3 regions of the Pseudomonas azotoformans genome follow, and region 2 is predicted to be linked to each of the others. Evidence: predicted binding sites of a transcription regulator. Region 2 holds the regulator's gene; each other region holds the start of a gene.

Region 1 (4,184 bases), 350 kb from region 2:
TTGGCCAAAAAGTCATCCGCACCGACCTTCTTGACCATCGCCTGGTTGAAGACACCCGACAACGAAGTATGCAGGATGATATGCAATTTTTGCATGCGTGGATCGTTGCGTATCTCGGCCGTGAGGGTGTAGCCGTCCATTTCCGGCATCTCGATGTCGGAGATCATCATCAAGAATTCTTCTTCCGGCTTCTTGCCGTCGTCCACCAGCTTGCGCAGGTAATCCAGCGCCTGGCGACCATCATTGAGGGCCACCACTTCCACACCGACGGTTTGCAGGCAACGGGTCACCTGTTTACGCGCCACCGAGGAATCGTCCACCGTCAACACACGCAGGGAGATTGCCTTGTGCGCGGTTTCAGCGTCCACCACCCCCACGGAAATTGACTCCGATGTGGGCGCCACTTCAGCAAGGATCTTCTCCACGTCGATGATTTCCACCAACTGGTTATCGACCCGCGTCACCGCCGTGAGGTAGTGATCGCGACCGGTGCCCTTGGGCGGCGGATGAATCTCTTCCCAGTTCATGTTGACGATGCGTTCCACCGAGCGCACCAGGAAACCCTGGGTCTTGGTGTTGTACTCGGTAATGATGACGAACGGGTTCTCGCGGTCCTGCAAACCCGCCGAACCGGTGGCCAGGGCCAAGTCAAGAATCGGGATCGTCGCGCCACGGATGTTGGCGACGCCACACACCACCGGGCTCGATTTGGGCATGATCGTCAGCTTGGGACATTGCAGCACTTCCCGCACCTTGAACACGTTGATGCCATACAACTGCTTGCCATCCAGGCGAAAAAGCAACAACTCCAGGCGATTCTGCCCTACCAGCTGTGTGCGCTGGTTTACTGAATCCATTACTCCTGCCATGCCTTGACTCCCACGCTAAAACCTTTGGCCATACCTATAAGGGCAGTGACGCGCACCCAACTCTAAACGGCACGGCCTTTGCTATTTATTGGTCATGGATATTAAAACGACAGTTTCCCGACGCCCCATCCTGACACGGTACCGCAGCTTGCTCTGCGTACCGCTGGCGTTGCTCGCCTTGGGCCTGGGCGCCACGGCCCGCGCAGACAACGTCACCTTGCCTGATCTACTTATCGGCGTCACTCAAGGCTTTCTTGAGTTCACTGTAGAAGATTATCTGGCGACTACCCAGACGCCAGGGCGATATGAAATCCAGGTCAACCAGCTGGACCCACGTTTGCGCATGCCCATGTGCGACAAGGAATTGACAGCCACCCTGGAAAGCCCCGCCCAGCCCATCGGCCGCGTGACGGTCAAAGTGCGCTGCGACGGCGCCTCGCCCTGGACCGTGTTCGTGCCGGCGCAGGTCAAGCTGTTCCGCGATGTGGTAGTGGTTGCTCGGCCATTGAAACGCACCGGCATCATCGGTTTCGAAGACGTTGTGCTGCGCGAACGCGACATCAGCATGATCAGCCAGGGCTACCTGACCTCCCTCGACCAGGCGGTCGGGCAGAAATTGACCCGACCAGTGGTCACCGACCAGGTCATTACTTTGGTGCATCTTGAGCAGGCAGAGGTGATTCGCAAAGGCGACCAGGTGGTGATTTCCGCCAGCAGCGGTGCGTTGCAGGTCAAAATGCCGGGGGAAGCGTTGTCCAACGGCGGCATGAGCGAACAGATTCGCGTCAAGAACCTCAACTCCAACCGGGTGATCAAGGCGCGGGTCACCGCACCGGGTCAGGTGGAGGTGGCTTTATAGATTGCTGGTATCGGGCGCGCGCTTTTCCTACACTGTCGGTTGGATGCCGGCCTGTAGGTTTTATTGTCAATCGAGCCTAAAGTTTGTCCGGGTATGGCCGAAAACATGGCAAGCGTCCAAATACCCAGAGGTTTTTTGATCATGGTCATCGATTTCAGTCGTTTAAATAACACCCCGACCACGTCGGCCCCTACGCGAGCCACTGTCACCAAGGACAGCGTAGAAGCCAAGGCCCAGCCACTGCCCGCCAAGGCAGAACAGGCCAGCGCCAGCCAGAGCGGGGAATCCGTACACCTGAGCAATGAGGCTCAACAGTTGCAGAAGGTCACTGACTCGCTGCGCGATCAACCGGTGGTCAATAAAGCCCGTGTGGCCGAATTGAAACAGGCAATCGCCGATGGCAGCTATAAAGTCGACAGCAACCGTGTAGCCAGCAAGCTGCTTAATTTCGAAGCCGAGCGCTAGGCTAAGGCCTGCGCCGGGCTTTTGGACGCTTAAACCCCAAGGCCAGCCATGCATCACGACGAAAATCTGCTTCAACTGATCATTGATGATCTTGCGCCGACGCAACAGCTGCTCGAGCTGCTCAGGGAAGAATCCCTGGCCCTCTACGGCCGGGACATGCCGCTGCTGGAAGAAATCCTGGCGCGCAAGCAGTCGCTGATTGTCCTGCTGGAACAGCACGGCAAGAAACGCAGCCAGATCCTCGCCAGCCTGGGCCTGCCGGCAGACCATGACGGCCTGGCGCAACTGGCCAGCCACTCTTCGGTTGGCGATCAATTACTGGCCCAGAGCAACGAACTCAATCAATTGCTCAGCCAGTGCCAGGAAGCCAACCTGCTCAACGGTCAGTCGATCCAGCTTCAGCAAGCCACGACCGCCAACCAGTTGCGTATACTTCACGGCGGAGAGCCTCCGGCGCTTTACAACGCCCAAGGTTCCACCTCGCGCCTGGTCAAGCCAAGCACCCGCAGCCAAGCCTGACGCCGGTTTACAGCGCGACCTATCCAAGGCGCGCCACATACTGGCAGAATGCCTGCTCTTGCGTGTAGTCGTATTTTGTCTGGAGATGGAAGAACCGTGTTCAACGCCCTTAATGCGGAAGATGCCCCGCAGCCACCCAAGGTCCTCACCACGCCTCTGGAAATCGCCAGCACCTTGCGGATGCTGCAAGACAGCCATGACCCGCTGATCATCACCTTCCACGAACGCAGCCAGCGCTTCCAGAGCTACCTGGTGGACGTTGATCGGGACAGCAAGACCCTGGCGCTGGACGAAATGATCCCGCGCGACGGTGAGCGCTTCCTCGAAGGCGGCGAACCGTTTCGTATCGAAGGTTTTCATGAAGGCGTGCGCGTCGCATGGGAAAGCAACGGCACTTACACCATCAGCGAAAAAGACGGTCACCGCATCTACACCGGCGGCATGCCTGACGAAGTGGTCTACCACCAGCGCCGCAATGCGTTCCGCGCCGCCTTGAAGCTGGCCCAACTGGTCAATATTGAATTGGGTGGCGAGAAGCTCAAAGCCCCCGTCAGCGGCAAACTGCTGGATATTTCCGCCACCGGCTGCAAACTGCGCTTTGAAGGGGATATCTCCGAGCGCCTGCAACTGGGCCAGGTCTACGACCGTTTTATCGCCGCCCTGCCCTTTGGCAGCATGACCACCTCGGTCGAACTGCGTTACCTGCACTTCGAAGAGAAGATCAACACCACGTTCGCCGGCGTACGCTTCCACAACATGAGTGGCTTGGTGCAGCGCCAGGTCGAGCGTTTTGTGTACCAGTTGCAACGCGAAGCACGACGCTTTGACAAAGACGACGATTTTTAAAGCTTAAAGATCGCGGCAAAAAAACGGGCAGATCCTGATGGGATCTGCCCGTTTTTTGCTTTCAGGGACGTGCCCTGCTCAAGTCGTGAGGGTGCTCGTCTGGCCCCACAGGTTCAGGAGGCCCCACGAAGGGCGGTTCTTCTGCCTCCGGACTTGGCTCCGCTTGCGGTTCAGGCTCCGGGGCCGTGGTTTGCATTTGTTCCTGCACCACCGCCTCGTCCACCCGCGGATCAAGTGCGGCGACCAACGGCGAACTGGACATGCTGTCGGGCATCGCCACATGGTGCAGTGGTGCGTCGTCCACTTGATGCAGGTTGGTCACCGCTTTCGGCCGGATGCGCCACACCAGGATCAACGCGCACAAGCTGAAAAACGCATACAACATGTGGCTGCCGAACAACTTCATCACCACACCCGCCAGCAACGGCCCGACACTGGCGCCGACGCCGTAGGTCACCAACAGCATGGCCGTCAGCGACACACGGCGATCACCTTCCACATGGTCGTTGGAGAACGCCACTGCCAGCGGATACAGACAGAACTGCACCAGGGAGCAGACAAAACCTGCCACGAACAACACTTCCAGCGGCACCTGGGTCAGTATCGCCAACGGCAACGCCGCCACG
Region 2 (4,184 bases):
GGCCTGCCATCAGCACTAATTTGAGCAAGTTGCTTTCCACTTCGGTGACCAACTGGGTCACACGCTTGATCACCTGACCGGTGAGGTCCTGGTAATCCTGGGCGAGCAGAATGTCGTTGAGGTTGCTGGAAACCGTGCGGTTTTCCTGCTCGCTGCGTGACAAGAACCCTTCGACCCGACGCGCCAATTCACGAAACTCTTCAGCGCCCACTTCGCGGCGCATGAAACGGCCCCAGTCGTTGCTCAGGGCCTGGGCTTCGTTGGCCATGCCGTTGACCAGGGGCGTGGCGTTTTCCACCAGGTCCATGGTGCGGTTGGCCGCCGCCTCAGTCAGCCTGACCACATAGGACAGGCGCTCGGTGGCATCGGTGATCTGCGAGATTTCCTCGGCCTGGGGCATATGCGGGTCAATCTGGAAATTGACGATCGCACTGTGCAGCTCGCGTGTGAGCTTGCCCACTTCCTGGTACAGGCCGCGGTCACGGGTCTGGTTGAGCTCATGGATTAACTGCACCGCGTCGCCGAACTGGCCTTTTTCAAGGCTGTCGACCAATTGGTGAGCATGCTTTTTCAGGGTCGACTCAAAGTCTCCCTGTGACGTTTCTTTATGCTCCATAGCTCCCCCGCGATGGCATTAGCCGTGGATGCGTTCGAAGATTTTCTCGATCTTCTCTTTCAAGGCCAATGCAGTGAATGGCTTGACCACGTAACCGTTTACCCCGGCTTGGGCGGCTTCGATGATCTGCTCACGCTTGGCTTCGGCGGTCACCATCAACACAGGCAGGCTGCGCAGTTTTTCGTCGGCGCGCACGTGGCGCAGCAAGTCGATACCGGTCATGCCCGGCATGTTCCAGTCCGTTACCAGAAAGTCGATGCTCCCGCTGTTGAGGATCGGAATCGCCGTAATGCCGTCATCCGCCTCGACCGTGTTAGTGAACCCAAGGTCACGCAACAGGTTTTTTATGATCCGCCGCATCGTTGAGAAGTCATCAACGATGAGGATTTTCATGTTCTTGTCCAATTCGACCTCCAAGCAGTCTTAAACGCGCCCAGCACCTGGACGCGCCATTTCAATCAACAGGCATTACACAAAAAGGACTGCCGGGGCACCACGGGTCGAACCCGCAAAGGCTGGTTGCCCTCGCGGTCTCGTCTGCAGTGTCCCCACACTGCCTGTCAGCGCGCTCGCCACTCTCCCAAACGCCCCCGCAAGCGGGCTGCGCACTGGCTGTGCAACTGGCTGACCCGCGACTCGCTGACCCCCAGGACCTCACCGATTTCCTTGAGGTTCAGCTCTTCGTCGTAGTACAGCGCCAACACCAGCCGCTCACGCTCCGGCAAATTGGCAATCGCGTCCGCCAACGCCCCCTGGAAACGCTCATCTTCCAGGTCACGCGATGGCTCCATATGAGCGCTCGCGCCGTCCTCGTGCAGCCCTTCGTGTTCGCCGTCCTGCAACAGGTCGTCGAAACTGAACAGGCGGCTGCCCAAGGTATCGTTCAAAATCCCGTAGTAATCGTCGAGACTCAATTGGAGTTCGGCCGCAACTTCGTGATCTTTAGCGTCGCGACCGGTTTTTGCTTCAATTGCCCGAATTGCGTCACTGACCATGCGTGTATTGCGATGCACCGAACGCGGCGCCCAATCACCTTTACGCACTTCATCGAGCATCGCGCCACGGATACGGATACCCGCATACGTCTCGAAACTCGCACCCTTGCTCGCGTCGTACTTGGTCGACACTTCGAGCAGGCCGATCATGCCCGCCTGGATCAGGTCTTCGACCTGGACGCTGGCGGGTAGGCGTGCCAGCAAGTGATAGGCGATACGCTTGACCAAGGGCGCGTAGCGCTCGATCAACTCGCCCTGACTGTCACGGGCAGACTTCTTGTACGCGTTGTAGCCAGTCGCTGTCATAGCACGGGTCCTGCGCTCGTCTGATGCACCAATCGCTCGACGAAAAACTCCAGATGCCCCCGAGGGTTGGCAGGCAACGGCCAGGTATCGACCTTCTGGGCAATAGCCTTGAACGCCAATGCGCATTTGGAACGAGGGAACGCTTCGTAGACTGCACGCTGCTTTTGCACAGCCTTGCGCACACACTCGTCGTAGGGAACTGCGCCGACGTATTGTAAGGCGACATCGAGGAAGCGATCCGTGACCTTGGTCAACTTGGCGAACAGGTTGCGCCCTTCCTGCGGGCTCTGGGCCATGTTGGCCAGGACGCGGAAGCGGTTCATGCCGTAGTCACGGTTAAGCAGTTTGATCAGGGCGTAGGCGTCGGTGATCGAGGTGGGTTCATCGCAGACCACCAGCAACACTTCCTGCGCGGCGCGCACGAAGCTGACCACGGACTCGCCGATCCCGGCGGCGGTGTCGATCACCAGCACGTCGAGGTTGTCGCCGATATCACTGAACGCCTGGATCAGGCCGGCATGCTGCGCCGGGCTCAGGTGCACCATGCTCTGGGTGCCGGAGGCGGCCGGCACGATACGGATGCCACCGGGCCCCTGCAGCAGCACATCGCGCAGCTCACAGCGGCCTTCGATCACATCGGCAAGCGTATGTTTGGGCGTCAGCCCCAGCAGAACGTCGACGTTCGCCAGCCCCAGGTCAGCATCCAGCAGCATGACGCGACGGCCAAGCTCTGCCAGGGCCAGGGACAAATTCACTGACACGTTAGTTTTCCCGACGCCACCTTTGCCGCCGGTCACCGCGATCACCTGTACGGGATGCATGCTGCCCATTTTATTTCTTTACCTTGTCTTGCTTAGACGCAGGCTACATGGCTTGGCCGCGTGAATCGCTTGCAGACCATCGATGTAGATACATTTCACGGTGTTCATCCTGCCTCAACCCACCCGTTTTGCCGGGTTGTGGTAGAGGTCGGCGAACATATCGGCCATCGCTTCCTCGCTAGGCTCTTCTTGCATTTGCACGCTGACTGCACGGCTGACCAACTGATGACGGCGCGGCAGATGCAGATCATCCGGAATCCGCGGCCCGTCGGTCAGGTAGGCGACCGGCAGTTCATGACTGATGGCCAGGCTCAGCACCTCGCCCAGGCTCGCGGTTTCATCGAGCTTGGTGAGGATGCAACCGGCCAGGCCGCAGCGTTTGTAGCTGTGGTATGCAGCGGTAAGAACCTGTTTCTGGCTGGTGGTTGCAAGCACCAGGTAATTTTTCGACTTGATGCCACGCCCGGCCAGGCTTTCCAGTTGCATGCGCAATGCCGGGTCGCTGGCTTGCAGGCCGGCGGTGTCGATCAAGACCACGCGTTTGCGCAGCAGCGGGTCGAGGGCGTTGGCCAGGGACTGGCCCGGGTCTACATGGGTCACCGACACATTGAGAATGCGGCCCAACGTCTTGAGCTGTTCCTGGGCACCAATACGGTAGCTGTCCATGCTCACCAGCGCGATATTCTGCGCGCCGTATTTGAGGACGTAGCGGGCCGCGAGCTTGGCCAGGGTGGTGGTCTTGCCCATGCCGGCAGGGCCGACCATGGCAATCACACCGCCTTCTTCCAGGGGTTCGATTTCCGGGGTGACGATCATCCGCGCCAGGTGGGCCAGCAACATGCGCCAGGCCTGGCGAGGTTCTTCGATTTCGGTGGTCAGCGCCAGCAGGTCGCGGGACAACGGGCCGGACAGGCCGATGCGTTGCAGGCGACGCCACAGGTTGGCTTGTTGCGGCTTGCTGCCTTGCAGCTGGTTCCACGCCAGCGAGCCCAACTGCACTTCCAGCAGTTCACGCAGGCCGTTGAGTTCAAAACGCATCGAATCGAACACCCGCTGGTCAACCGCAGGCGCCGGAGCAGGCGCAGCAGGACGCGGCGGTTCTTTGAAGGTCGGCTCGACCAGCGGCTCGGCAGCGGTCAGCGGCAAGCCGGCGAACAACTGGCGATTGGTGGTGGCATCGCTGTCGCCGCGCATGCTCAGTTCAGCCTGGGCCGAGACAATGCGCGAAGCGGTCTTGCGCAGCTCGTCTTCGAGCTCCATGTTCGGCACACGCGGCGCCAAGGCCTGGGGGGTGTAATCCAGGGCAGCCGTCAGCTCGACACCGCCGGCAATACGACGGTTTCCGATAATCGCGGCGTCGGCGCCCAGCTCATCACGCACCAGTTTCATGGCCTGACGCATATCGGCGGCGAAAAAACGCTTCACTTGCATAACCCACTACCCTCA
Region 3 (4,184 bases), 3.4 Mb from region 2:
GACCAGGATCGCGCGTTTGCAGCCATTGGCCTTCAACGCCTTGCGCACACCACGGAAGATATCGGTCAATGCCGCTTCTTCACTGACCGCCATGCGCAGTGGGTGATCGAGCTTGATGCCGGTGAATTCCAAAGCGGCGGCTTCGATATTCGCGCCTTCAAACGGCTCGACGCGGAAGAAGTGAGTGTGTTCCGGGAACACAAAACCCTGCTCATCCATGCCAATCGTTGTTGCGGCGATTTCCAGCAACGCGTCGGTGGCGCAATTGAAACCACCGGTTTCTACGTCGATGACAACCGGCAGATAGCCGCGGAACCGCTCGGCCATCGGGTGACGGGAGCCGCCGCCACTGTGCTCGTGTTCGTCATCGTAATGGTCTTCACTCACTTGCTTTCCTCCAGCAGGCGCCAGCGCAGTGTTTCACCGGCGCGCAGCGGGATAACAGTCAGCTCGCCAAACGGCAGGCTGGCAGGGGCGGTCCAGTCTTCACGGACCAGGGTGATGCGGTCGGTATTCGCCGGCAGGCCGTAGAAACGCGGGCCGTTGAGGCTGGCGAAACCTTCGAGCTTGTCCAGGGCGTTACGTTGTTCGAACGCTTCGGCATACAACTCGATCGCTGCATAGGCGGTGTAGCAACCGGCACAGCCGCACGCCGCTTCTTTGGCATGCTGGGCGTGAGGCGCCGAGTCGGTGCCGAGGAAGAACTTCGGATTACCGCTGGTCGCCGCATCCAGCAAGGCCACCTGGTGGGTGTTGCGCTTGAGGATCGGCAGGCAATAGAAGTGCGGCCGAATCCCGCCCACCAGCATGTGGTTGCGGTTGTACAGCAAGTGATGCGCGGTGATCGTCGCGCCAACGTTGGCCGAGGCCTCGCTGACGAACTGCACGGCATCGGCGGTGGTGATGTGCTCGAACACCACCTTGAGGGTCGGGAACAGCTCGACCACACGGCGCATATGCTCGTCGATGAAGATCTTCTCGCGGTCGAACACGTCCACGTCACCACGGGTGACTTCGCCGTGGATCAGCAGTGGCATGCCGACTTCGGCCATGGCTTCGATGGCCGGCAGGATCTTGTCGATACTGGTCACGCCGGAGTCGGAGTTGGTGGTCGCGCCGGCCGGGTACAGCTTGGCAGCGTGCACGAAACCGCTGGCCTTGGCCTCACGAATCTCTGCGGGCTGGGTGCGGTCGGTGAGGTAGAGCACCATCAACGGTTCGAAGCGGCTGCCGGCCGGTCGTGCAGCGAGGATACGCTGGCGATAGGCATCGGCTTGCTCGGCATTACGCACCGGAGGTACCAGGTTAGGCATGATGATGGCGCGGCCAAACGTGCGCGCGACATCGGCCACGGTGTGGGGTAACGCAGCACCATCGCGAAGATGAATATGCCAGTCGTCGGGACGCAGCAGGGTCAGGCGGTCGGACATTGGGGATTCCAGGCGGGTCAATCTGGTGGGAATGCTACCGGAAAAGACTCTCTCAGGCACTCGCTATCAAGTTTTGCAGGATGCAACCGATAGCCTTGGGTATGCCTTATCGATGTATGACGCTTTGAAGTGTTGTAGAAACCAGTGGAGCCTCCCGTGCGCCAGCAATATCTAGCCCTGCTCAGTGTGTTCGCCAGCCTGCCTGCGATGGCCCTCACGTTCCAGACGCGTCTGGAGAATATTGAGTGGAAGGTGGAAGGCGACCAATTCGAGTGCCGCCTGACCCAGCCGATCACCGATTTCGGTTCGGGTGAGTTCGTGCGCCGGGCCGGCGAGCAGGCAACGTTTCGTCTGAAGGCCTACAACGGCTCGCTGGGCGCCGGTTCTGCCACCTTGCTGGCCGCCGCTGCACCGTGGCAGCCGGGGCGAGGGGATATCAACCTCGGCGCCGTGCGTGCCGGCAGTGGCGATGTGTTGTTCAACAGCTCCCAGGCCCAGGCCGGGCGTCTGTTCAATGGCTTGCTGGAAGGGCGTAGCCCGACCGTGAGGCACTATGGGCGCGAAGGCGGCTATTCGGAGATCCGCCTGCTGCCGGTCAAGTTCAATAAGGCCTACAACGATTACCAGCTGTGCACCGCCAAGCTGTTGCCGATGAATTACGACCAGGTCAAACAGACCGAAGTCGGCTTTCCCGGTGGCGGAATCGAGCTGGACGCGGCCGCCAAGAAGAAACTCGACGTGATTCTGGCATTCATGAAAGCCGACCCGACCGTCAACCATATCGAATTGAATGGCCATTCGGACAACAGCGGTAATCGTCTGACCAATCGAGACGTTTCGCGCCGTCGCGGCCTGGCGGTCATGGACTACTTCAAGGCCAACGGGATCCCGGAATCGCAGATCACCCTGCGTTTCCACGGTGAAAGCTACCCACTGGCGCCCAACACCAATGCGGCCAACCGGGCGCGCAACCGCCGCGTGAATATCCAGCTTGAACGCGTCGCAGCCCCCGAGAACCCGGCACCTCAGGCCACCAGCCCTAGCAACCCCGCGCACACGTCCTGAGGTGCGACCATCGGTCGCCCGTTCGACATAATCTGTCGCTTTATCTTCATTTGCTGTCGCGCCCCTGTAAATTCGCGGTTTTGGTCGGTAGAATCGACGCCTTTCCGTACAACCCCGTGGAGTGATGGCATGGCCGACGTAAACAAGGTCGTTCTCGCGTATTCCGGCGGCCTGGACACTTCGGTGATCCTCAAGTGGCTGCAGGATACTTATAACTGTGAAGTGGTGACCTTCACCGCTGACCTGGGTCAGGGCGAAGAGGTCGAACCTGCACGTGCCAAGGCGCAAGCCATGGGCGTGAAAGAGATCTACATTGACGACCTGCGCGAAGAGTTCGTCCGCGATTTCGTTTTCCCGATGTTTCGCGCCAACACCGTCTACGAAGGCGAGTACCTGCTGGGTACCTCCATCGCACGTCCGCTGATCGCCAAGCGCCTGATCGAAATCGCCAACGAAACCGGCGCCGACGCCATTTCCCATGGCGCCACCGGCAAAGGCAACGACCAAGTGCGTTTCGAGCTGGGCGCCTACGCCCTCAAGCCAGGCGTGAAAGTGATTGCCCCTTGGCGTGAATGGGACTTGCTGTCCCGTGAAAAGCTGATGGATTACGCTGAAAAGCACGCAATCCCGATTGAGCGCCACGGCAAGAAAAAGTCCCCGTACTCGATGGACGCCAACTTGCTGCACATCTCCTATGAAGGCGGCGTGCTGGAAGACACCTGGACCGAGCACGAAGAAGACATGTGGAAGTGGACCGTCTCCCCGGAGAACGCGCCCGACAAGCCGCAATACCTGGAACTGACCTACCGCAACGGCGACATCGTCGCGCTGGACGGCGTCGAGATGACCCCGGCCACCGTGCTGGCGACCCTGAACCGTATCGGTGGCGAACACGGTATCGGCCGTCTCGACATCGTCGAGAACCGTTACGTGGGCATGAAGTCCCGTGGCTGCTACGAAACCCCTGGTGGCACCATCATGCTGCGCGCCCACCGCGCGATCGAATCGATCACCCTGGACCGCGAAGTGGCTCACCTCAAAGACGAGCTGATGCCCAAGTACGCCAGCCTGATCTACACCGGCTACTGGTGGAGCCCTGAGCGTCTGATGCTGCAGCAGATGATCGACGCTTCCCAGGTTCACGTTAATGGCGTTGTGCGCCTGAAGCTGTACAAGGGCAACGTGATCGTGACCGGTCGCAAGTCCGATGAGTCGCTGTTCGACGCCAACATCGCCACCTTCGAAGAAGACGGCGGTGCGTACAACCAGGCAGACGCGGCAGGCTTTATCAAGTTGAACGCATTGCGCATGCGCATTGCTGCCAACAAAGGTCGCTCGCTGTTCTAAGTCTCAGCCTGTTGTGAAGAATGGCCCCTTGTTCAAGGGGCCATTTTTTTTGTCCTGTGATTGTGTAGAGATGTTAGATGTTTATAACGATTAAACGACTGTGGATGTTTTTCCTCAAAATCTTTATCAGAAATGGGGTTTGAATGAATTGTTGTTGAAAGTTTGTAGGGGGAATGAATTTTTTACATCTATGTAGGAACTGGTCTTACAGATAATTCACTCATACAAGTGCGGAGAAGATACGAAGCGCCGAATAGTCTGTAGGAATTAAGGATGTAAGTGAATATGTTAAATGGAACTAAAGCAGACGGAACGTTCTGGCCGTTTTCCCCTGCAGCAGGT

The links. Region 2 encodes FliA, which starts transcription of late flagellar genes. Its sites were predicted from a motif close to CTAAAGTTTNNNNNNNNNNNGCCGNTAA; they were not measured.
Region 1: flgM (flagellar biosynthesis anti-sigma factor FlgM) is a predicted target of FliA. The motif match lies at 1,805-1,832, and genes of this name have one in related genera.
Region 3: AYR47_RS13060 (flagellar protein MotY) is a predicted target of FliA. The motif match lies at 1,496-1,523, and genes of this name have one in related genera.

What each region holds. Positions count from the first base shown of each region.
Region 1 is NZ_CP014546.1:6,623,433-6,627,616, forward strand. It holds gene AYR47_RS30460 (chemotaxis protein CheV) at 1-869, opposite strand, end outside; gene flgA (flagellar basal body P-ring formation chaperone FlgA) at 964-1,728, shown strand; gene flgM (flagellar biosynthesis anti-sigma factor FlgM) at 1,870-2,193, shown strand; gene AYR47_RS30475 (flagella synthesis protein FlgN) at 2,242-2,712, shown strand; gene AYR47_RS30480 (flagellar brake protein) at 2,809-3,558, shown strand; partial or broken gene AYR47_RS30485 (MFS transporter) at 3,620-4,184, opposite strand, start outside.
Region 2 is NZ_CP014546.1:6,270,919-6,275,102, forward strand. It holds gene AYR47_RS28770 (protein phosphatase CheZ) at 1-616, opposite strand, end outside; gene AYR47_RS28775 (chemotaxis response regulator CheY) at 635-1,009, opposite strand; gene fliA (RNA polymerase sigma factor FliA) at 1,177-1,917, opposite strand; gene fleN (flagellar synthesis regulator FleN) at 1,914-2,747, opposite strand; gene flhF (flagellar biosynthesis protein FlhF) at 2,853-4,169, opposite strand; gene flhA (flagellar biosynthesis protein FlhA) at 4,182-4,184, opposite strand, start outside.
Region 3 is NZ_CP014546.1:2,827,066-2,831,249, forward strand. It holds gene rnt (ribonuclease T) at 1-387, opposite strand, end outside; gene pyrC (dihydroorotase) at 384-1,430, opposite strand; gene AYR47_RS13060 (flagellar protein MotY) at 1,587-2,495, shown strand; gene AYR47_RS13065 (argininosuccinate synthase) at 2,625-3,842, shown strand.